4 regions of the Kribbella lupini genome follow, and region 2 is predicted to be linked to each of the others. Evidence: predicted binding sites of a transcription regulator. Region 2 holds the regulator's gene; each other region holds the start of a gene.

Region 1 (5,692 bases), on a different contig from region 2:
GGCCAGGAAGCTCTCCGGGTCGTCGATCGTCTCCACCGGGAGCTCGCCCTCGACCTCGACCGCCAGCCGTAGATCGGCCAGCAGTTTCAGCGTCGGGTCGTGCTCGCCCGCCTCCCACGCGGACTCCCCACCGGCTGCGAGCAGGTCGAGCAGCGCGTCGTCGGCTTCGATCGCGTCTAAGTCAAAGCGCTCAGCCATTCCGCTCCTCCCCTGCTCCTCGCTCCAGCTGTGCCTCATGTCCCACAAACCCCCTGAGCGTGTTCAACGCCCGATGCTGTGCGACCCTCACCGCCCCCGGTGTCATCCCCAGTGCCCGGCCGGTCTCCTCGGCTGACATCCCCGCTACCACCCGGAGCCGCAGGATCTCCCGCAGTTTCTCCGGCAATCTCTCCAGCAGGCCCACGATGTGCTGGACCTCGGAGTGCCTGACCGCGTGCTCCTCCGGCGTCGGGGACTCGTCGGCCCCGTCCGGCAGGTCCGGCGTCGACACGTCGGCGACGGCGAACGCGCGCTGGGCGTCGGCGACCTTGCGGGCCGCGATCCCGTACACGAACGCCTCGAACGGCCGGCCCTCGTCGCGGTACCGGCCGAGCGCGCCGAACACCGCCACGCAGACCTCCTGCGCGACGTCGTCGACCATGTCGGCCCCGCCCGGATAGGTCCACAGGCGGGAGCGCACGTACCGGTGCGCGACCGCGCGCACCCTGGTGAGCAGATCGTTCAGAGCTCCCGGATCCCCACCCGCCGCCAGTGCGGCCAGATCCCTGAGCTCGACCCGGTCGTGGGTGTGCGGCATTCGAACCTCGGTCACCCCTCGCCCCCTCGTATCAGACCGGTCAGCCTGCAAGATGCTACGGGCCGGATGCGCCGCTGCCTAGTGGCAATTCGTGATCACTGAGCATTTTTCATTACAACCTGTCACTACCCCCGGGTATCCACAGGACGGACGGCCTGAAGGGCCGGAAAAGCCCACTGCCCGGCAGGTCCGAGGACCTGCCGGGCAGTGCGGGTACTACGTGTGGTGCGGAGGAATCAGTGACCGTGACCGTGGCCGTGACCGGCGGCGGCGGGCTCTTCGTCCTCGGGCTTGTCGACGACCAGGGTCTCCGTGGTGAGGAGCAGGGCCGCGATCGAGCCGGCGTTGGCCAGCGCGGAACGGGTCACCTTGACCGGGTCGAGGACACCCTGCGCGAGCAGGTCGCCGTACTCACCGGTGGCGGCGTTGAAGCCGCTGCCGACCTCGAGCTCGGCCACCTTGGCGGTCACGACGTAACCCTCGTAACCACCGTTCTCGGCGATCCAGCGCAGCGGCTCGACCACCGACTTGCGGACGATCCGGACACCGGCGAGCTCGTCGCCCTCCAGGCCCAGGTTGTCGTCGAGCACCGAGGCGGCGTGGACGAGGGCGGAGCCGCCACCGGCGACGATGCCCTCCTCGATCGCCGCACGGGTCGCCGACACGGCGTCCTCGATGCGGTGCTTCTTCTCCTTCAGCTCGACCTCGGTGGCCGCGCCGACCTTGATCACGCAGACGCCACCGGCCAGCTTGGCCAGCCGCTCCTGCAGCTTCTCGCGGTCCCAGTCGGAGTCGGTGCGCTCGATCTCGGCCTTGATCTGGTTGACCCGGGCCTCGATCTCGTCGGCCTTGCCGGCGCCCTCGACGACGGTGGTGTTGTCCTTGCTCACGACGATCCGCCGCGCGGTGCCGAGCACCTCGAGGCCGACCTGGTCGAGCTTGAGCCCAACCTCGGGAGCGATCACCTGCGCGCCGGTCAGCGCGGCCAGGTCCTCCAGCATCGCCTTGCGGCGGTCACCGAAGCCCGGGGCCTTGACGGCCACGGAGGTGAAGTTGCCGCGGATCTTGTTGACCACCAGGGTCGACAGGGCCTCGGCCTCGACGTCCTCGGCGATGATCAGCAGCGTCTTGCCCGACTGCACGACCTTCTCCAGCAGCGGCAGGAGGTCCGCGACGGCGGAGATCTTGTTCTGGCTGATCAGGATGTACGGGTCGTCCAGCACCGCTTCGCCGGCCTCGGCGTCGGTGATGAAGTACGGCGAGATGAAGCCCTTGTCGAACTGCATGCCCTCGGTGAACTCGAGCTCGGTGCCGAAGGTGTTCGACTCCTCGACGGTGATCACACCGTCCTTGCCGACCTTGTCGAAGGCGTCCGCGATCAGGCCGCCGATCTCGGCGTCCCGGGCGGAGATGGTCGCGACGTGGGCCATGTCGCCCTTGTCGTCGACCGGGCGCGCGGTCTCGATCAGCCGGGCGGAGACGGCCTCGACGGCGGCCTCGATGCCCTTCTTCAGGCCCATCGGGTTGACCCCGGCCGCGACGGCCCGCAGGCCCTCGTGCACGAGCGCCTGGGCCAGCACCGTGGCGGTGGTGGTCCCGTCGCCGGCGACGTCGTTGGTCTTGGTGGCGACCTCCTTGGCCAGCTGCGCGCCGAGGTTCTCGAACGGGTCGTCCAGCTCGACCTCACGGGCGACGGTGACACCGTCGTTGGTGATGGTCGGGGCGCCCCACTTCTTGTCCAGCACGACGTAGCGGCCCTTGGGCCCCAGCGTCACCTTCACCGTGTTCGCGAGCTTGTCGACGCCACGCTCCAGGGCGCGCCGCGCGTTCTCGTCGAACTCGAGGATCTTCGGCATGGAAAAACCAGTCCCTCTCTGAATTCTTGCGTTCAATGGCCCAGCCGGTTCTGGACCGACTCCGCCCCGGCGCCGGTGATCGGCACCGGGGCGGTGTCAGTCAGAAACTCTGAGCAGTCGTCACTTGCTGACGACGGCGAGGATGTCGCGGGCGCCCAGGATCAGGTAGTCCTGGCCGTCGTACTTGACCTCGGTGCCGCCGTACTTGGAGTAGATGACCTTGTCGCCGACGGCGACGTCCAGCGGGACGCGGTTGCCGTTGTCGTCGATGCGGCCGGGGCCGGTGGCGAGGACCTCGCCCTCCTGCGGCTTCTCCTTGGCGGTGTCCGGGATCACCAGGCCGGACTTCGTGGTCTGCTCGGCTTCGAGCGGCGCAACGAGGACGCGGTCCTCGAGCGGCTTGATCGTGACCGACACTTGCTGACCTCCACGGTCGAGTTCTTGATGATTCACAGTGCGTCAGGACGGCCGTCCCGCCGCCTGCCGTCGCGGGGGTCAGGGGCCGGGGCCGCTGGCACCCTCACAGGGAGAGTGCCAACACCGAATCTAGGCCGCGATTAGCACTCGGTCAACTCGAGTGCCAGAAAGTCCGCCACCGGCGAACATCACGAACCGGTCCGGGACTCAACTCGCGAGCGGGTCCAGGTCGTCTCAGCGGTACAGGACGCCGATCGACCGGGGTCCATCGGGAGGGAGACCACCATGTCCGTTCTCACCAGCCTCCGGCGCACGGCCACGGTCCGCAGGATCGCCGTCGTCGCCACCACGGCCGCGGTCGCCGTCGTACCGCTGACCGTCGCGGCCTCGAGCGCGTCGGCCGGAACGCAGGCGCTGTCGCAGTGCCAGCAGGTCTACAACCGGCAGGTCAACACCGCCGGCTGGACGGTCCCGGTGCTCTCGATCTGGGAGGACAGCAGCAGCACCTGCAACCTCAAGTACGGCGACCTGCCGCACCGCGACCCGCGCAACCCGTTCGGCGACCCGGAGACGGCGATCAAGACGCTGCAGCGCAACCTGAACTACTGCTACGGCTCCAAGCTGACCGTCGACGGCCGCTACGGCAGCAAGACCCAGGCCGCCGTTGCCGCGGTGCAGCGCCGGCACGGCCTCACCGCGGACGGGGTCTACGGCCCGGCGACCCGCTCGGCGATGAATTGGCGGCTCTGGAACCCGAAGCTGCGGCTGTCGAGCGAGCTCTGCTACAGCCCGCTGTAGTCCCTCCCGCACTTTCCGCGACCGAGGACTGGGCCTGGGCGGTCCGACGTGGGACCGTGCTGTCTGGAGCGACCACCAGTTCGAGGAGCCCGGATGAAACTCTCCCTCGCGTTGAAGAAGCCGTCGGGCAAGGCGTTGGTCGCGATCGCCGCACTGGTGGTCAGTCCGATCGTCGTGGGAGTGGCCGTCGCCGGCGGCCACTCCGACACGGACACTCCGCAGGCGGCGGGCGCACCGGCAGCCGCGACAGCTCCCGAGCCGGCGCCGGGTGAGGTAGCCGGGCGGGCCGGCGACCGCGGCGTACGGGCCGCAGCTGCGGCGGCCGCGCTGGAGCAGTGCCGGAGCGCCCGACTCGTGCCGGTCGGGAACGGGTGGGGCGTGCCGGCGCCGTCGGTCTGGGAGAGCAGCAGCACCCGCTGCAACCTGATGTACGGCGACGACCCGCAGCGCGGCAACGAGCGGTTCGGCGACCCGGACACCGCCATCCGCACGCTGCAGCGCAACCTGAACTACTGCTACGGGTCGAAGCTCACGATCGACGGCGTGTACGGCAGCAACACCCGTGCGATCGTCAAGCAGGTCCAGAAGCGCCACAAGCTCGCCGCGGACGGCATCTACGGCCCGCAGACCCGCTCGGCGATGAACTGGCGGCTCTACCACTCGACGAAGGGCATCTGGAGCACCGGCTGCTACAGCTCTCTCTGAGTGCTCAGCGCAGAATGAGCGCGTGACACCCCACTCGATCACCACACTGCTCACCCCACCGGGGTCCGACGTACTGGCGGAGGCCTGTGCGTCCTTCACCCCCGGCGGCGAGCTGCAGTTGGTCGAGAAGCTCCGCCGCCGGTACGACGCGGCGGTGGTCACCGCGGCTGTCACCCAGGCGTCGTTGCGGCACCGGGCGGTCGCCAAGTTCGGCGCGGACGACGCGGCCCGGATGTACTTCACGCCGGACGGGCTCGAGCAGTCGACACGGACCGCTGTCGCCGCACACCGCTCCGCCCGGATCGCTGCGGCGCTGCCCGGCGCTTCGGTGATCGACCTGGGCTGCGGAATCGGCGGCGACCTGATCAGCGCGGCGCGGGCCGGTCTGCGCATCACCGGCGTCGAACGCGACCCGGCGACGGCCGCAGCAGCTGCGGCGAACCTGTCCGCGCTGGGCTTACCCGGTGAGGTGCTGCTGGGCGATGCGGAGGAGCAGGACCTGACGCCGTACGAGGTGGTCTTCGCGGATCCTGCGCGGCGGGCAGATGGGAGGCGGGTGTTCGACCACAACGCGTACTCGCCGCCCTGGTCGTTCATCAGCTCGCTGCTGGAGGGGACGGCGTGCGTGAAGGTCGCACCGGGGATCCCGCACGACGCCGTACCGGAGGGGGTCGAGGCGGAGTGGGTGAGCGACGCCGGCGAGGTCAAAGAGGCCGCACTCTGGTCCGGCAAGCTGTACGGCGGCGCTGCGCGGCGGGCGACGCTGCTGCCGAGTGGCGCCTCGGTTGCTGTCGCACCGGAGGCTGAGGTCGGGCCGGTCGGCCAGTACATCTACGAGCCGGACGGCGCTGTGGTGCGCGCCGGTCTGGTCACGGCGGTCGTCGCGGAGGTGAACGGCTGGCTGCTGGACCCGCGGATCGCTTACGTGACCGGGCCGTTCCTGGTGGAGACGGCGCTGGCGTCGGCGTACGAGGTGGTCGAGACGCTGCCGTACAAGGAGAAAGCGCTGAAATCGTGGGTGCGGACCAACGACATCGGCACGCTGGAGATCAAGAAACGGGGCGTCGACGTGGATCCGGCGGTACTGCGGAAGAAGCTCTCACCGAAGGGCTCGCGGGCG
Region 2 (5,692 bases):
ACTTCCATCCCATGACGCCGACCCTAGAGCAGGCCATTTCCGGCAAACGATATCCACCGGCTGGGAAGGGGGTTGAAGGGGCCGGTGCGGGCGCTTAGGGTCGCCTAGGCACTGGAAAGATCCCATCTCTGAAGGGCAGGGCGGCGTGACGACACGACGGGCACTGGTGGTCCGGGGCGGCTGGGAAGGGCATCTCCCGGTCGAGGCGACCGAGCTGTTCATCCCCTTCCTGCGGGACAACGACTTCGAGGTCACCGTCTCCGACAGCACCTCGAGCTACCTCGATCTGGACGGCACCGACCTGGTGCTGCAGTGCATCAGCATGGGCGAGATCACCGCGGAGGAGACCAAGGGCCTGGAGGCCGCGGTCCGCGCCGGCACCGGCCTGGCCGGCTGGCACGGCGGCATCGTCGACTCCTTCCGCGGCAACGTCGACTACAGCTTCATGACCGGCGGCCAGTTCATCTCGCACCCGGGCGGCTTCGTCGACCACCGGATCGAGGTGGTCGCCGATCACCCGATCGTCGAGGGCATCGAGCACTTCGACCTGCACACCGAGCAGTACTACGTGCACGCCGACCCGAGCAACACCGTCCTGGCGACCACGACCTTCCGGGCCCACCCGGACTACCCGTGGATCGAGGGCGCGACGATGCCCGCGGTCTGGACCCGCACCTGGGGCGACGGCAAGGTCTTCGTCTGTACGCCGGGCCACAGCCTCGCCGACCTGGACACCCCCGAGGTCCGCACGATCATCGAGCGGGGGCTGCTGTGGGCGAGCAAGTGACCCGCGTCGGCATCGTCGGCACCGGCGTCATCAGCGGCACCTACCTGGACCACCTGGCCAAGCTGCCGGGCGTCGAGGTGGCCGCGGTGGCCGACCTGGACGTGTCGCGCGCGCAGACCGTCGCCGACGCGCACCCCGGCGTCCGGGCGTTGTCATCGGACGAATTGATGGCCGACCCCGACGTCGACATCGTGCTCAACCTGACCATCCCGGCCGCGCACGCGCCGGTGCACCGGGCGGCCCTCGAAGCCGGCAAGCACACGTACGGCGAGAAGCCGCTGGCCGTCGACCGCGCCGAGGCCAAGCCGCTGCTCGAGCTCGCCGAGGCCAAGGGCCTGCGGATCGGCTGCGCGCCGGACACCGTGCTCGGCACCGGGACGCAGACCGCGCGCGCCGTGATCGACCGCGGCGACATCGGCGTACCGACGGCGGCCAGTGCGTCGTTCGTCACGCCCGGGCACGAGCTGTGGCACCCGGCGCCGGAGTTCTACTACCAGCCCGGCGGCGGCCCGCTGCTCGACATGGGCCCGTACTACGTGACCAGCCTGATCACGCTGCTCGGCCCGGTCCGCCGGGTGACCGGGCGCGCGGGGCGCTCGCAGGACGAGCGCAAGGTGCACACCGGGCCGCGGGCCGGGCAGGTCTTCCCGGTCGACGTCCCGACGCACGTGACCGGCATCCTCGAGCACGAGTCCGGGGCGCTGACGACGGTGCTGATGTCGTTCGACGTGTGGGCCGCGCGCCTGCCGCGGATCGAGATCTACGGCACCGACGGCAGCCTGTCGGTGCCCGACCCGAACGCGTTCGACGGCACGGTCGAGATCGCGACTGCGGCGCAGCGCGAGTGGACCGAGGTACCGGTGGCCGGCGGGTACGCCGGGGCGGGGCGCGGTGTCGGGGTTGCTGACATGGCGCGCGCGATCCGGACCGGTGGTGCGCATCGTGCGGACGGTGCCCTGGCCTTCCACGTGCTCGACGTCCTGGAGTCGCTGCTCGAAGCGGCCGCCAAGGATCAGCCGGTGGACGTCGCCAGCACGGTCGAGCGGCCGGCCGCAGTACCGTTGGGAGCCTCGCCCGAAACTGCCTGAGGCGCAAACCTCTACTACGGGTCGGTAGACTGGCACTCGAACTGTCTGAGTGCCAGGACCGGATGCTGAGAGAGGGTGGTGCGCGTGCTGGACGAGCGCAAACTGGACGTGCTCCGGGCCATCGTCGAGGACTACGTGGCGACCCACGAGCCGGTCGGGTCCAAGACGCTGGTCGACCGGCACAACCTCGGCGTCTCGCCGGCGACCGTGCGCAACGACATGGCCGCGCTGGAGGAGGAGGGGTACATCACCCAGCCGCACACCAGCGCCGGCCGGATCCCGACCGACGCCGGGTACCGGCTGTTCGTGGACAAGCTGAGCACGGTCAAGACGCTGTCCGCGGCCGAGAAGAAGGCGATCTCGTCGTTCCTCACCGGCGCGGTGGACCTGGACGACGTCGTACGGCGGACCGTCCGGCTGCTGGCGCAGATCACCCGCCAGGTCGCGATCGTGCAGTACCCGACGCTGATCCGCTCCAGCGTGCGGCACGTCGAGGTCGTGACGATGACCCCGCGGCGGCTGCTGCTGGTGCTGATCACCAGCACCGGGCGGGTCGAGCAGCGGATCGTCGAGGCGCAGGCCGACGTCGACGAGCAGCTGGTCGCCGACCTGCGCTCCCGGCTGAACACGGTGCTCACCGGCCAGCGGCTGACCGACGCGACCACCGCGCTGACCGGCGTGGCCGAGACCTTCCCGCCGGCCGACCGGCCGTTCGTGACGGCGATCGTGACGACGCTGCTGGAGGCCTTCACCGACGAGGGCGAGCAGCGGATCGCGGTCGGCGGCGCGGCCAACCTGACCCGGTACGGCGACGACTTCGAGCGCAACGTGAAACCCGTGCTGGAAGCGCTCGAGGAGCACGTGATCCTGCTCAAGCTGCTCGGCGAGGCGACCCACCCGCAGACCCTCACGGTCCGGATCGGGCACGAGAACCCGTACGAGGGGCTGGCCACCACCTCGGTGGTCGCCACCGGCTACGGCCCCAAGTCGGAGGCGCTGGCCACCCTCGGCATCGTCGGCCCGACCCACATGGACTACCCCAGCACGATGGGCGCCGTCCGCGCCGTCGCGCGCTACGTCAGCCAGATCCTGGCCGACTCATGACCAATCAGCGATTTCCCTACCTCTGGTCTGGAGTATGAGCACCGATTACTACGCCGTTCTCGGCGTCAGCCGTGACGCGTCCCAGGACGAGATCAAGAAGGCCTACCGCAAGCTGGCCCGTCAGTACCACCCGGACGTGAACGACTCCGAGGACGCGCACGCCAAGTTCCAGGAGATCGGCCGCGCCTTCCAGGTGCTCAGCGACCCGCAGAAGAAGCAGGTCCACGACCTCGGCGGCGACCCGTTCGCGAGCGCCGGACCGGGTGGGGCGGGCGCGGGCTTCGGCCAGGCGTTCACCTTCACCGACATCATGGACGCCTTCTTCGGCCAGACCGGCGGCGCGACGCGCGGTCCGCGACCACGCACCCGGCGCGGCCAGGACGCGCTGATCCCGCTGCGGATCGACCTGAGCGAGGCCGCGTTCGGTACGACGCGGGAGCTGAAGGTCGACACCGCCGTTGTCTGTCCGACCTGTTCGGGGTCGGGTGCGGCGGCCGGGTCCGAGCCGGTCACCTGCGAGGTGTGCCACGGCCGGGGCGAGGTCACGCACACGCAGCGCTCGTTCCTCGGTGAGGTCCGGACGATGCGCCCGTGCCCGAACTGCCGCGGCTTCGGGACGACCATCCCGAGCCCGTGCGTCGAGTGCTCCGGCGACGGCCGCGTGCGCTCGCGTCGTACGGTCACGGTGAAGATCCCGGGCGGTGTCGACAGCGGCACCCGCGTGCAGCTGTCCGGCCAGGGCGAGGTCGGCCCCGGCGGCGGTCCGGCCGGCGACCTGTACGTCGAGATCGAGGTCGAGCCGCACGACATCTTCAGCCGCAACGGCGACGACCTGCACTGCACGGTCACGCTGCCGATGACCGCTGCCGCGCTGGGCACGACGATCGACCTGCCGACGCTGGAGGGCGAGACGACACCGCTGGAGATCCGGCCCGGCACGCAGTCCGGCACCGCGATGACGCTGACCGCCCGCGGCGTCCCGCGCCTGCGCCACGCCGGCCGCGGCGACCTGATCGTCCAGATCATCGTCGAGACCCCGACGAAGCTCGACGAGCACCAGGCCCAGATCCTCAAGGACCTGGCCGAGGCCCGCGGCGAGGAGCGCCCGCAGGGCCAGGTCCAAGCCACCCACAAGGGCGTCTTCGGCCGCCTCCGCGACGCCTTCGGCGCCCACTGAACCCCCGGCCAACCATGGGCCTCCCGGTATTCCACCTGGCCGACCTCGGCGAGGCGCCCGCTCCCGGCGTAGCCGGTGAGCCCGGGGGCGTCGGCTCCTCCTCCCCCCACTCCTCCTCCGCCGCAGGCGGAGGAGGAGCTGAGCTGGTGCTCGGCGGCGCCGAGGGTCGGCATGCGGCGGTGGTGCGCCGGATCGGTCCTGGGGAGCGGGTTCGGTTGACGGACGGTGTGGGGAACTTCGCCGAAGGTGCTGTGGTGGCCTCCTCGAAGTCCGGCATCACCGTCGCCGTCGACCAGCGGGGGAGTGTGCCGAAACCGGCTCCTCGGCTGGTCGTCGTCCAAGCCCTGCCCAAGGGGGAGCGGGCTGAGCTGGCGGTGGAGATGCTGACCGAGGTCGGGGTCGATCTGATCGTGCCGTGGAACGCGGATCGCAGTCAGTTCCGGGCGAACCCGGAGCGGGTGGAGAAGACGCTGACCAAGTGGCGTTCCTGGGCGTTCGAGGCGAGCAAGCAGTCGCGGCGGAGCTGGTTCTGCGAGGTGGCTCCGGTGGCGTCGACGGCGGAGGTCGCACGCCTGGTCCACGACGCGGGGCTGGCCGCCGTACTGCACGAAGAAGCGAAGACCCCGCTCGCGACGCTGAACCCACCGACCACCGGCGACGTGGTGATCGTGGTGGGTCCTGAGGGTGGCATCACCGACGCCGAGCTGGAAGCCTTCGCAGCAGAGCCGGTACTGCTCGGCGACACGGTCCTGCGGACGTCCACCGCAGGCGTCGCCGCAGCATCCGTCCTGCTGGCCAGATCTCGTTGGAGGACCGCGGTTTGAGCTCGATGGACTGGCTGGAGTGGCACTCGTCGTACGAGGACGAGGAGTCGCCGCTGAGCCGCCGGCTCGCGTCGGTGCAGCGCGCGATCCGCGAACGCCTCGACGCCGACCCCGACGCCGAGCTCCAGGTGGTCAGCGCCTGCGCCGGCCAGGGCCGTGACCTGATCGAGGTCCTCGCCACCCACCCGGCCCGAGGCCGCGTCACCGCGCGGCTCGTCGAGCTCGACCACCGCAACGCCGGCCTGGCGCGGACGGCGGCCACCGTCAACGGCCTGACCGGCATCGAGGTCGTCGAGGCCGACGCCGGCCGGACCGACGCGTACGCCGGCGCCGTACCGGCCGATCTCGTGCTGTTCTGCGGCGTCTTCGGCAACATCATCGACGCCGACGTGGAGACCACCGTCAAGGCGCTCCCGCAGTTCTGCGCCCCCGGCGCGACCGTCGTCTGGACCCGCACCCGCGAGGAGCCCGACCTCTGCCCGGCCATCCGTGAGTGGTTCGGAAGCGCCGGCTTCGAGGAGGTCTCGTACGACGCGCCGGACGACGTGCTCTGGTCGGTCGGCGTCCACCGCCTGACCGGCAACCCGCAGGAGCTCGAGCCGGGCCGGCAGCTCTTCAGCTTCGTACGAGCCCCCGACACCCAGTCGATCTGAGCCCTACTTCACCAGCAGCGTCTTCGTGTCGGTCGAGGTCAGCCGACCGTCCGCCGCCG
Region 3 (5,692 bases), on a different contig from region 2:
GGCGCGTCCGCCCGGCCGTCTGCCCCTCGGGACGACTTTTCCCGAGGGGCAGCCGCGGTCAGCCGATCGGGTAGCTGGCGACCATCCGGACCGCGTGGTTGCGGTAGCCCTGCCGCTCGAAGCTCGCGGCCATCGGGCGGTTGGTCAGGTCGGTGTCGGCCCGGATCCGCTCGGCGCCGGTCGCGGCGAGGATGTGCGTCCCCTCCGCCAGCAGGTCGTCGCTGTAGCCGTGCCCGCGCTGCTCGGGCACGACGCCGATGTACCCGATCACCGGGCCGCCGTTGTTGGCCGACGGGAGGACGAAGCCGACCAGCGCGCCGGCGTCGTCGTACGCCAGACGCCACCAGTCCCGCTCACCGGGCATCTCCTGGTAGATCGCCAGGTCCTCCTTGGCCGCCGCCTCGGCGCTGCTCTTCGCGACCGCCCGGGCGGTCGCGGCGTCGAGGCTGCCCTCGATCACCCGGACGAACACGTCGAGAAACGCGTCGTTGTCGGCCGGCTCGAAGCGCAGCCGCGTCGACCGGGTCGGCAGCCCGTACTCCGGGAGCCACTCGTAGCGCAGGCGTTCGGTCACCTCGGACAACCCCGCCTGCGCGGCCGCCGCGAGCCGGGGCTCCAGGGCGGCGACGATCTCGGGCTGCTCACGCCAGCCGTTCGGCACGAAGAGGTGGTACTCCGGCTGCTCGCCGCCGGCGGGCATCGACTCCAGGCCGTGCCGGATCAGCTCGGCCCAGACCGGGACGGGATCGCCGTCGCCCGCGTAGTACAGGCCGTCGATGCTGAACGGGTGGTCGAACTGCGGCATGCCCCACCAGACGGCGAGGGCGACGACCCGGCCGTCCTGCTCGACGACCCAGGTCCAGTCGTCGCGGTAGTAGCCGATGCCGACGTACTCGTCGTAGCGCTCGCGGGTGACGGTGTTGATCGACTGGTCGGCGATCAGGGTGTGGATGGTGTCGAGATCGGACTCGACGATGGTGCGGATGGTCACGGTACCTCCGGAAAAGAGGCGCGGGGCTCCGCTCAGTGCGAGCTGGACGAGCGGACCGGACGCGCCGTCGAACACGTGAGAGTGGTCATCGGTCGCTCCTTTCGCTCGAGTCGTTCTCGCTGCCAGAACACTAGGGCCCGGCGAGGTCATAGTCCACCGATTAACCACAGGTGGGATGTACGGGAGAGGCTTCGGAGACGCTCGACCTGATCCACTCCGGCGGGCCGTTCCCGTACGACCAGAACGGCACCGTCTTCCAGAACCGGGAGGGCATCCTGCCGGACGAGTCGAGTGGGTACTACCACGAGTACACCGTGGAGACGCCCGGCTCTCCCGACCGCGGCGCGCGCCGGCTGATCGGCGGCGGCGCGACCACCGACCCGGCCTTCGTCTACTACACCGCCGACCACTACGCGTCGTTCTGCGTCGTGGACGAAAACGCCTGAGGGGTTGTCCGTCGTCTTTGAGAGAATCTCCCGGTGACGATCACGGGTGTCTTGCGAGGGCAGTTCGAGCTGACCTGGTCCCTGTTCGAGTACCACCTGGACCGGCTGGTCCCGGAGGACCTGCTCTGGGAGCCGGCCGGGCCGACCTGGACCGTACGGCCGGACGCGGCCGGGATCTGGCGGCCGGACTGGGCCGACGAGGAGCTCGACCCGATCCCGGTGCCGACCGTCGGCTGGCTGACCTGGCACATCGGCTGGTGGTGGACCACCGCGCTGGCCCACGCCCGCCAGACCGTGCCGCCGCACCGCACCGACGTACCGTGGCCGGGCACGTTGCTCGGCACCCGCGACTGGATGCACCACCTGCGGGACGAGTGGTCCGTCGTACTGGAGGACTCGTCGCGGCTCACGCTTCCGGTGGCGTTCCCCTGGCCGCCGGAAGCCGGCCGGACCGTGGCCGACCTGTACGGGTGGGTGAACGCCGAGCTGATGAAGAACGCCGCGGAGATCGGGCAGCTGCGATTGCTGCGCGCGGCCGAGTTGTCCACTGCTTCCTGAACACAGCGAAGCGGTCCCGGGCTGGGACCCGGGACCGCTTCGTTTTGCTACTGGTACTGCGAGGAACTTCTCGGGATCAGAAGTCCATGCCGCCCATGTCGGGCGCGCCGCCCGGAGCGGCCGAGGCCTTCTCCGGCTTGTCGGCGATGACTGCCTCGGTGGTGAGGAACAGGGCCGCGATCGAGGCCGCGTTCTGCAGCGCCGACCGGGTGACCTTGGCCGGGTCGATGATCCCGGTCTTGATCAGGTCGACGTACTCACCGGTCGCGGCGTTCAGGCCGTGACCCGGCTCGAGGTTGCGGACCTTCTCCACCACGACGCCACCCTCGAGGCCGGCGTTGACGGCGATCTGCTTGAGCGGAGCCTCGACGGCCGACCGCACGATCGCGGCACCGGTCGCCTCGTCACCCTCGAGCTCCAGCTTCTCGAACGCGATCACCGACGCCTGCAGCAGCGCGACGCCACCACCGGCGACGATGCCCTCCTCGACGGCCGCCTTCGCGTTGCGAACGGCGTCCTCGATGCGGTGCTTGCGCTCCTTCAGCTCGACCTCGGTGGCCGCGCCGACCTTGATCACCGCGACGCCGCCGGCCAGCTTGGCCAGCCGCTCCTGCAGCTTCTCACGGTCGTAGTCGGAGTCCGACTTCTCGATCTCGGCGCGGATCTGGTTGACCCGGCCCTGGATCGAGTCGGCGTCGCCGACGCCCTCGACGATGGTGGTCTCGTCCTTGGTGACGACGACCTTGCGGGCCTGGCCGAGCAGCTCCAGGTCCACGGTGTCGAGCTTGAGGCCGACCTCCTCGGAGATGACCTGACCACCGGTGAGGATGGCGATGTCACCGAGCATGGCCTTGCGGCGGTCACCGAAGCCCGGCGCCTTGACGGCGACGGTCTTGAAGGTGCCCTTGATCTTGTTGACGACCAGGGTGGCCAGCGCCTCGCCCTCGAGGTCCTCGGCGATGATCGCCAGCGGCTTGCCGGTCTGCATGACCTTCTCGAGCACCGGGACCAGGTCCTTGATGCTGGAGATCTTGCTGTTCACCACGAGGATGTACGGGTCGTCGAGGACCGCTTCCATCCGCTCGGTGTCGGTCACGAAGTACGGCGAGATGTAACCCTTGTCGAAGCGCATGCCCTCGGTGAGCTCGAGCTCCAGACCGAAGGTGTTGCTCTCCTCGACGGTGATGACACCTTCCTTGCCGACCTTGTCCATCGCCTCGGCGATGATCTGGCCGACCTGGGTGTCCGCCGCCGAGATCGAGGCGGTGGCCGCGATCTGCTCGCGGGTCTCGACCGGCTTGGCCAGCGCGAGCAGCTGCTCGCTGACGGCCTCGACAGCCTTCTCGATGCCCTTCTTCAGGCCCATCGGGTTGGCGCCGGCGGCGACGTTGCGCAGACCCTCGCGCACGAGCGCCTGGGCCAGCACGGTCGCGGTGGTGGTGCCGTCACCCGCGACGTCGTCGGTCTTCTTGGCAACTTCCTTGACGAGCTCGGCCCCGATCTTCTCGTACGGGTCCTCGAGCTCGATCTCCTTGGCGATCGAGACGCCGTCGTTGGTGATCGTGGGGGCGCCCCACTTCTTCTCCAGGACGACGTTGCGGCCCTTCGGGCCAAGCGTCACCTTGACGGCGTCGGCGAGGGTGTTCATTCCCCGCTCGAGGCCGCGGCGCGCCTCTTCGTTGAACGAAATCAGCTTGGGCATTCTCCGCGAGTCCTCCCGCGTCGAGTTTCTGGTGGTTCAGCCGGCCGGGATGCCCGCGACGGACGGCACCGAGGTCGTCGCGGTCACGTCCCGCCTGACTCCGGCACCTCATCGAGGCCGTCTTCTGACAGCTCCCAGCAGGCACGAGCGTTATCACTCTCGCCCACTGAGTGCTAACCAAGTATTAGCACTCGACCCCAGCGAGTGCAAGCCGGACCTGGTCCCGGAGACCCTCGCGAGTTACAGTCAATGCTTGTAACGAAACTACGCCCGAGGAGGATCCGTGGAGCGCACCGGCGTCACCGTCGTCCAGCCCGGCGAGGGCGAGCAGATCGCCCTGCCCGGCTTCGGCGCCGTCCTGAAACTGTCGGCCACAGCCAACGGCGGCGAGGTCGCGATCGTCGAGCACCCGTTCGCGGTCGGCACGATCACCGCCCCGCACCGGCACACCCGCGAGGACGAGCACTCGATCGTGGTGGCCGGCGAGATCGGCTTCCGGTCCGACGACAGCGAGGTGGTGCTCGGCCCCGGCGGCTACATCACCAAGCCGCGCGGCCAGCTGCACGCGATGTGGAACGCCGGCAGCACTCCCGGCCGGATCATCGAGGTGATCACGCCTGGCGGCTTCGAGAACTACTTCCGCGACCTCGGCGAACTCCTGGCCGGCTCGGCCGCCACCGGCCTCGGCCCGCTTCGCGAGACCCCCGAGTTCGCGGACCTCGCCACCAGGTACGGACTCACCTACGAGACCCCCACCTGGTACGACGAGATCATCCAGCGCTACGACCTGCACCCGCCGTCGCACTAGGGGAGAATTGCCAGACACGCCCTAAACCTTCGCGACGAACTTGACCTCGACCAGTTGCTGCGGGAAGGCCAGGCGGGTGACGCCGAGGATCGTGCTGGCGACCTGCGGGTCGTCGCGCCGGTACGCCGCCTTGCGGACCTCGCCGGCGACCGCCATCGCGGCGTCGACGTCCAGCACGTAGACGACCTCCTCGACCACATCGTCGAGCGAGGCGCCGAAGCGCCGCAGCAGTTCCTCGGCGTTCGCGTAGGTCCGGCGCAGCTGGTCGCCCATCGCGGAGAAGTCGGTCACCGCGCCGTTCTCGTCGACCGGCGCGGGCGCGACCAGGTCGGCGCCGTCGTGCGCGAGCTGACCCGACACGTAGATGGTGTCCCCGCGCTGGACGGCCTGGACGTAGCCGTAGTCGTGCTCCCACGGGACCCCGTGGTTCTCCACCCGAACCGTCATCGGCGATCGCTCCTTGTCTGGAAGATTAAGGTTCAATCAACCTAGGAAGCCGGGCCGCCGGCCACCAGCCGCGGCCGTGCCAAAGACGGCATCGTTCGTGCCACCCGCCGTACCGTCGCCGAGGAGGACCCGTGCTGAGCGTCGCGATCCTGGTCGTGCCGCGGGTGATCGACCTCGACGTCACCATCCCGGCGTACATCCTCGGCAAGCAGGGCGGGTACGACGTACTGCTCTGCGGCGACGCAGACGTCCCGGGGTCCGCCCTCCGGCCCGCCGCTCCCCTGGCCGCGGCCGCGGCGGCCGACATCGTCGTGGTGCCCGGGTACGACGACCCGGAGGTCCCGCTGCCGGCGGAGTACCTGGAGTTGCTGCGGACCACCGCCGAGCGCGGCGCCCGGCTGGTCGGCATCTGCACCGGCACGTTCGCCCTGGCTGCCAGCGGCGTGCTCGACCGGCGCGACGCCACCACGCATTGGCAGTACGTCGAGTCACTGCGGGCGCTCTACCCGATGGTGAACGTGCTGGGCGACCAGCTGTTCGTCGAGGACGGCCGACTCCTCACCTCCGCGGGAGGTGGCGCGGCGATCGACGCCTGCCTGCACCTGGTCCGGTCCGACTTCGGTGCGGAGGCGGCGCACGCGGCTGGACAAGGGGTGGTCGCGGCGCCGGTCCGGAGCGGCGACCAGCGGCAGCAGCTCGGCGTACCGGCTCCGCCGCGGTCCGATCTGTCCCCCACTCGC
Region 4 (5,692 bases), on a different contig from region 2:
CTGATCGCCTACCAGCCGTCACCGCTGGGCGGTCCGTACGCCGAGGTCGGCCCGGTCTTCGTCCACGCGTCGGAGTGCTCCGGGTACGCCGGAGCGGACTTCCCCGACGACTTCCGCGAGCGGCGCGCCGTCCTGCGCCCGTACGACGCGACCGGGCAGATGCTCGACGGCGTACTGGCTGAGCCCGGTACCGCGCCCGGCGAGCTGAAGCGGCTCTTCGACGACCCGGACGTGGCGCTGGTCCACGTCCGGAACGTCATCGCGGGCTGCTGGAACTTCTCGGTACGCCGGGCGTAGCCGCGTCCTCCGTCGGCGCGGTCAGCTCGTAGACCGCGACCGCGCCGACGGAGTAGCGGAGGTCTGCGAAGCCCTCGAGCTCGCCCGGGGGCCAGTCGAGGTTGGTGTCGAACACGAGCCAGCGGACGCCGTACTGGGTCCACAGCTGGTCGAGGACGCGCTTGGTCGGCCGTTTGAAGGCGCGGTCGTTCAGCTGCAGCAACGGCTGGTTCCAGAACGGTCCGTAGATGGCGGCGTCGGCGTCCTTCCGGCTCTGCGCGGTCGGGGTGTAGGCCCAGCCCTCCACGAGCACCCGCCGCTCGGCGTACGCGGCGAGCCAGAAGTTGCGGGCATCACAGGTCCGGTCCGCGTAGACAGGGGTGCAGTGCGAGTTGGTGGCGAGTTTGTCGCCGACAGCCGAGTGGTCACGGATGTAGCGGGCGGCCTCAGCGCCTCCGGCAGGGACCTGCCGTCTGGTCTGCCGGCACTCCGGCCGGTCCGGTCCGGCGACGCAGACCTGGTCGGTGAGGGTGGTGACCATCGTCTTCGGGACGTCGACCGCGGCTACGCCCAGGACGACCAGCACGCCTAGACCGAGTGCTGCGGCGCGCTCCTGCGTCTGTCGGAGGACCAGTACTGCGAGTCCGGCGACCAGGAGGACGACCAGCCAGGGCCAGATCACCTGGAAGCTGACCGCCGCTACTCCTTGCCTGCTGCGCGGCCTGTGTGGGGTCGAGTAGGCCACGACCTGCGCCAGCACCATCCCGCCTGCCAGCGCGAACAGCACCCGCGGACCGACCTGCCGGAGCCGGAGTCCGCTCAGCAGGAGTGTCAGTCCCCAGGCCGAGGCCGCGATGGCGAACGGGAAGGCGGCCCGGAGGAAGTAGAGCTGGCTGAAGCCTGGGTGGCGGAGCAGAGCAGCGGCGGCGATGCCCGCTAGGACGAATCCGGTGAGGAAGACCGCGGCCGGGTCCTTCCACTTGCGCTCGCGGGCGAAGCCCAGCATCCCGAGCCCCGCCAGCGCCCACGAGACGAGGAGCGTGACGCCCGTCGTACCGAGGACCACGGCCGCTGCGGCGTGGTCGCTGTAGCGGCTCTCGAAGCCGACCCGACCGGCCAGGGCGCGGAAGGCCTGGCCCGGTCCGAAGGCGATGCCGGAGGAGCTGGCGTCGAACAGGACGAACTGGGCGAAACTTAACGCGGCCAGCACGGCCAGACCGAGTCCCACCGACGTCCGGTCGAGCCTCCGGTCGGTCGCCAGCTTCACCACGACGACCAGAGCAACTGCCACCACCAGCATCGGCACGAAGGACGCCTTGGCCCCGGCGAGCGCTGCCAGTCCGACGACCAGCAGCAGCCAGTTGCCGCGGTGCCGGTCTCTTCGGAGCAGGCAGACGATCGAGTAGACGACCGGGAACGCGAGTACGACGGCGAAGGCGTGGGTGAGGCTGTACATCAGCACGGCACTCGAGTACGCCGCCTGGCTGATCAGGTCGCGGCCGCCCCAGCCGTAGACGTCGAAGCTGGTCACCGTCAGCAGGAGCCAGGCGGCCAGCGGGCCGGCCCACGACTTGCGCGCGAGCCTCGTGGCCAGCGCGGCGACGGACAGGACCGGGACGAGGGCGGCCGTCACCGGCATCAGGCGGCGGAGCAGGAGGTCCAGTTCGATCCCGGTCTGCCAGCTCGCCGCGGCCAGCTCGGCGTGGAGGAACCAGTGGTAGTTGAGCTGCTGGCCGACGACGTACGGGATCTGACCGGGCAGGTGGTGTTTCAGCTCGGCGGTCAGGGCCAGCTGGAACGGCAGGTCGCCGTACTGGAAGGCGGCGTCGGGGAACGCGATCGGCTCGATCTGGAGACCGGCGCGGGTGATCACCCACAGGCCGAGCGCCCCGGCCCCGGCGACGAACCAGGCCCACCAGGCCGGCATCGGAGGTCGCCTGCTGCGCCAGTACGGGCGGAGGGGCTTAAGCGCGGTGAAGGCGACGAGCGTCAACAGTGGGACTGCCAGGGGAAGGTAGGGGAAGCCCACTGCTCGGCCCGGCAGGTAGGTCAGGATCGACAGTGCGAACCCGAAGCCGGTCCCGAAGGCCAGATCGGCCGCGAACCCGTCCTGGTTGCCCCGCAGCAGCCGCCAGAGCAGGACGCCGGGCAGCATGATCCCGAGGCTCAGGTAGGCGCTGTACGCCAGGATCGCGCTCCATGGTGTCCCGTAGTGCGCCAGCACGACCGCTGCGCCGATCCAGACGACGACGCCGGGCAGCACCGACCTGACGTCCCCCTGACCCCTCCCCAGTGGTCCCACGCCTGTGGAGACGCTCGGCGAGGGCGGTTCGGTTGCAGGGTTGCCGGAAGTGACCGGAACCGGTCCAGACCGTCGGAGTTGGAATACTTCGGCGCTCTGGCGCATTATTAGCAGTCGAGTAGTAGGAGTGCCAGACGTCCTGAAGGGGAAGAACGTGCCGACGTACCAGTACCAGTGCACCGACTGCGGCGAAGCGCTCGAGGTCCGGCAGAGCTTCACCGACGACGCCCTCACGGTCTGCCCGAACTGCCAGGGCACGCTGCGCAAGGTGTTCAACGCGGTGGGTGTGGTGTTCAAGGGCTCCGGCTTCTACCGCAACGACAGCCGCTCGTCGAGCACGAGCACGATCAGCGCGAAGTCCGACTCCGGGGCTTCCTCGTCGTCGTCCTCGTCGTCCTCGTCGGACTCCTCGAAGTCTGGCTCGTCGTCGTCTTCGTCGGACTCGTCGAAGTCCTCCTCGTCGTCGAGCTCCTCCTCGTCGGGCTCCAGCAAGACCAGCGCCGCCTGATCCCGCGCTCGACGCGGGGGCCTGTGGACAACTGAATCGGCCGTTCCGGGGAAACTCGTACCTTCCCTGGCATGACGAACTTCTGGCACGACCTCATCCGCGCCGCCCGCTGGCACCGCCGGCTCCTCGCCGGCCTGTGCGCGGCGGCCGCCGTCTACTTCGGCCTCGCGTCCTTCTCCCCGCCGGCCGCGGCCTCGACCGCGGTCCTGGCGGCCGCACGCGATCTTCCCGGCGGCGTCACGCCATCGGCTGACGACCTCCGCGTACTGCGGCTCCCGCCGGCGACCGTCCCCAGCGGCGTGCTCCGACCGGACACCGACCTGTCCGACCGCATCCTCGCGACCGCCGTGCGCGCCGGCGAACCACTCACCGACGCCCGCTTCCTCACTCCACCGGCGATCCCACCCGGCCTGGTCGCGTACCCGCTCCGGCTCGACGACCCCGACATCGCCGCCCTCCTGCGCCCCGGCGACCACGTCGACCTGTACGCCGCCTCGGCCACGGCAGACCCTTCCGCCGCTCGCTTGGCGACCGCGGTCCGGGTCCTGGCCCTGCCCGCGCCGAGCCGCTCGTCCGGAGGCGCCCTGGTGGTCCTCGCCACCTCTCCGTCGACCGCCGCCCGGTTGGCGCAGTCCACCACCAACTCCCGCATAACCGTCGCCTTGACCCGGGACACCAGCTGATCTCCGTCCATGGTCACTGAGCGAACATCTCCGACCACGATCCGCTGCCCTGCGGCGTGCTCCCTCGCCAGCCCCCGGACGGACCCCTACGTTGGCCGGGTACAAATCACCGCGGGTCCACCGGGACCCTCTCGTGGAGGCAGAAAGAGATGCTCAAGGGCTTCAAGGAATTCCTGATGCGAGGCAACGTCCTCGACCTGGCCATCGCCGTGGTCATCGGCACCGCCTTCGCCACCGTGGTGAAGACCGTCGTCGACAACCTGGTCAACCCACTCGTCGCGTCGCTCGGCGGCAGCAACGTCTCCGGCCTCAGCTGGCAGATCGTCGACGGCAACACCAAGTCCATCATCGACTTCGCCGCGATCATCAACGCGTTCATCGTCTTCTTCCTGACCGCACTCGTCGTGTACTTCGTCCTCGTCGTCCCGATGAAGAAGATCCAGGACCGCCGCGCCGCCGCAGCCGCCGCCAAGGGCGAGCCCGAGCCCGAGCCGGAACCTCTCACCATGGACCAGCAACTCCTCATCGAAATCCGAGACGCCCTCAAGTCCCGCCAGCAGTAACCAGCTCCGCCAAGCCAAGCCCTGCCCAACCCGGGGCAGGGCGGCCGAACACAACCCCCAAATCCGGTAGGTCGCGCACCTCTCGCTCGGCGGGTCCTCTCTTCAACGGCCGAAGGAGCCAGCTCCCTCAGCCACCCACCTCCCCTCCCGCCAGCATCACTCCAAACTCTTTTCCGGCCGCAGCGACCTCAGCCCCCACCAACCTGCCCGGCCGCATGACAGCGGCGGCCAACCTCAGCCAGCGGCAGTCCGGTCGTCTGCACCCACAATCCAGCTCGCCCCAACCACCACCGCCCCACACCACACTCCTCTCCGCCCGCAGCAGCCTCAGCCGACGGCAGTCGGGTACTGCATCCACGTGTAAGCGACCGGCTGGTCCTTGTTCCACTCGTCGGCCAGATCAGCCGCCACGTACTCGAACCCGACCCGCCGATACGTCCGGATCGCCACGTCGTTGTCCGGCCGTACCCGGATGAACACCTCGGAGTACCCCGCCTCCAACGCCGGCCCCAGCAACGCCTTCACGAACGCCGTCCCGATCCCCAGCCCCCGCGACGCCGGCCGCACGATGATCCGCGCCAGCTCGACCTCGTCCTCGTCGTCGTCCAGCCACAGCTCGCCGTACCCGACCGGCTCCCCACCCACGTAGTACAGGTAGGACCGCACATCGTCCGCGACCTTCGGCCAGCTCCCCACGAGCTCGGCCGGAAACGGGAACGCGGTCCGCCCCGACAACAAGGAGACCTCCTGCGCCGAGGTCGCCCACCCGGCAACCATCGCAGCCTGCCCCACCTCGAACCCGCGCAGCTCCATGCGCACAGCATCACGCGATCCGCCCCGAACATCCACGCCTTAACGGCCCGCTCGTCCGCCCACCGACCTATCCGCCCCCGGCGAACGCCGCGAGCGTCGCGACCAACCGATCCCGATGCGGCCCGAAGTCCGGCCGCGGCGGCTCGGGACACCCCGGCAGCTCGATCGCCGACGGCATCAACCGCAGCAACGCGTCGACCGTTTTCCTTTGGTGCGAAGGGTTTTCCGGCACCGAAGGCAACACCCCGACCGGTAGTCCCGGACGCCAGGGCCCGCGGTACTCCCCCAGCGAAACCAAGTGCGCGTCCGTCACCCCACGCAGCGTCTCCCCAGCCAGCAACCCATCAGCCACCACCCCCGAAGCCCCACGCTCGAGCAGACCCACCCGAGCCCGAGCACTGACCTCCGGATCACCCCCGGTCGCCGGCCAGGCAAGCAACAACCGCCCAACCGCCTCCGGAAACTCCACCGCCAACAGCGCCGCAACGGTGCACCCGTTCGACGCCCCCACCACAGTCACCGGCTCAGCCCCGAGCACCCCACTGCT

Evidence for each region. Region 2 encodes HrcA, which represses chaperone genes, less so after heat shock. Its sites were predicted from a motif close to TTGGCACTCGNNNNNNNCGAGTGCCAA; they were not measured.
Region 1: a site for HrcA is predicted at 3,210-3,236, ahead of groES (co-chaperone GroES). Genes of this name have one in related genera too.
Region 3: a site for HrcA is predicted at 3,882-3,908, ahead of groL (chaperonin GroEL). Genes of this name have one in related genera too.
Region 4: a site for HrcA is predicted at 2,686-2,712, ahead of ABD235_RS31280 (FmdB family zinc ribbon protein). Genes of this name have one in related genera too.

Annotation. Positions count from the first base shown of each region.
Region 1 covers NZ_BAAANC010000003.1:1,382,670-1,388,361, forward strand. The annotation lists gene ABD235_RS32830 (hypothetical protein) at 1-198, opposite strand, end outside; gene shbA (RNA polymerase sigma factor ShbA) at 191-811, opposite strand; gene groL (chaperonin GroEL) at 1,033-2,652, opposite strand; gene groES (co-chaperone GroES) at 2,773-3,069, opposite strand; gene ABD235_RS32850 (peptidoglycan-binding domain-containing protein) at 3,355-3,867, shown strand; gene ABD235_RS32855 (peptidoglycan-binding domain-containing protein) at 3,961-4,572, shown strand; gene ABD235_RS32860 (class I SAM-dependent methyltransferase) at 4,595-5,692, shown strand, end outside.
Region 2 covers NZ_BAAANC010000001.1:260,511-266,202, forward strand. The annotation lists gene ABD235_RS01240 (EF-Tu/IF-2/RF-3 family GTPase) at 1-13, opposite strand, end outside; gene ABD235_RS01245 (ThuA domain-containing protein) at 146-787, shown strand; gene ABD235_RS01250 (Gfo/Idh/MocA family protein) at 772-1,875, shown strand; gene hrcA (heat-inducible transcriptional repressor HrcA) at 1,960-2,979, shown strand; gene dnaJ (molecular chaperone DnaJ) at 3,014-4,156, shown strand; gene ABD235_RS01265 (16S rRNA (uracil(1498)-N(3))-methyltransferase) at 4,300-4,980, shown strand; gene ABD235_RS01270 (SAM-dependent methyltransferase) at 4,986-5,633, shown strand; gene ABD235_RS01275 (Gmad2 immunoglobulin-like domain-containing protein) at 5,637-5,692, opposite strand, start outside.
Region 3 covers NZ_BAAANC010000003.1:1,338,135-1,343,826, forward strand. The annotation lists gene ABD235_RS32630 (GNAT family N-acetyltransferase) at 59-991, opposite strand; gene ABD235_RS32635 (guanyl-specific ribonuclease) at 1,162-1,437, shown strand; gene ABD235_RS32640 (DinB family protein) at 1,471-1,995, shown strand; gene groL (chaperonin GroEL) at 2,072-3,697, opposite strand; gene ABD235_RS32650 (cupin domain-containing protein) at 3,981-4,505, shown strand; gene ABD235_RS32655 (Rid family hydrolase) at 4,527-4,952, opposite strand; gene ABD235_RS32660 (GlxA family transcriptional regulator) at 5,084-5,692, shown strand, end outside.
Region 4 covers NZ_BAAANC010000003.1:1,066,117-1,071,808, forward strand. The annotation lists gene ABD235_RS31270 (DUF1203 domain-containing protein) at 1-297, shown strand, start outside; gene ABD235_RS31275 (hypothetical protein) at 257-2,539, opposite strand; gene ABD235_RS31280 (FmdB family zinc ribbon protein) at 2,733-3,086, shown strand; gene cpaB (Flp pilus assembly protein CpaB) at 3,158-3,769, shown strand; gene ABD235_RS31290 (MscL family protein) at 3,946-4,332, shown strand; gene ABD235_RS31295 (GNAT family N-acetyltransferase) at 4,660-5,145, opposite strand; gene ABD235_RS31300 (alpha/beta fold hydrolase) at 5,213-5,692, opposite strand, start outside.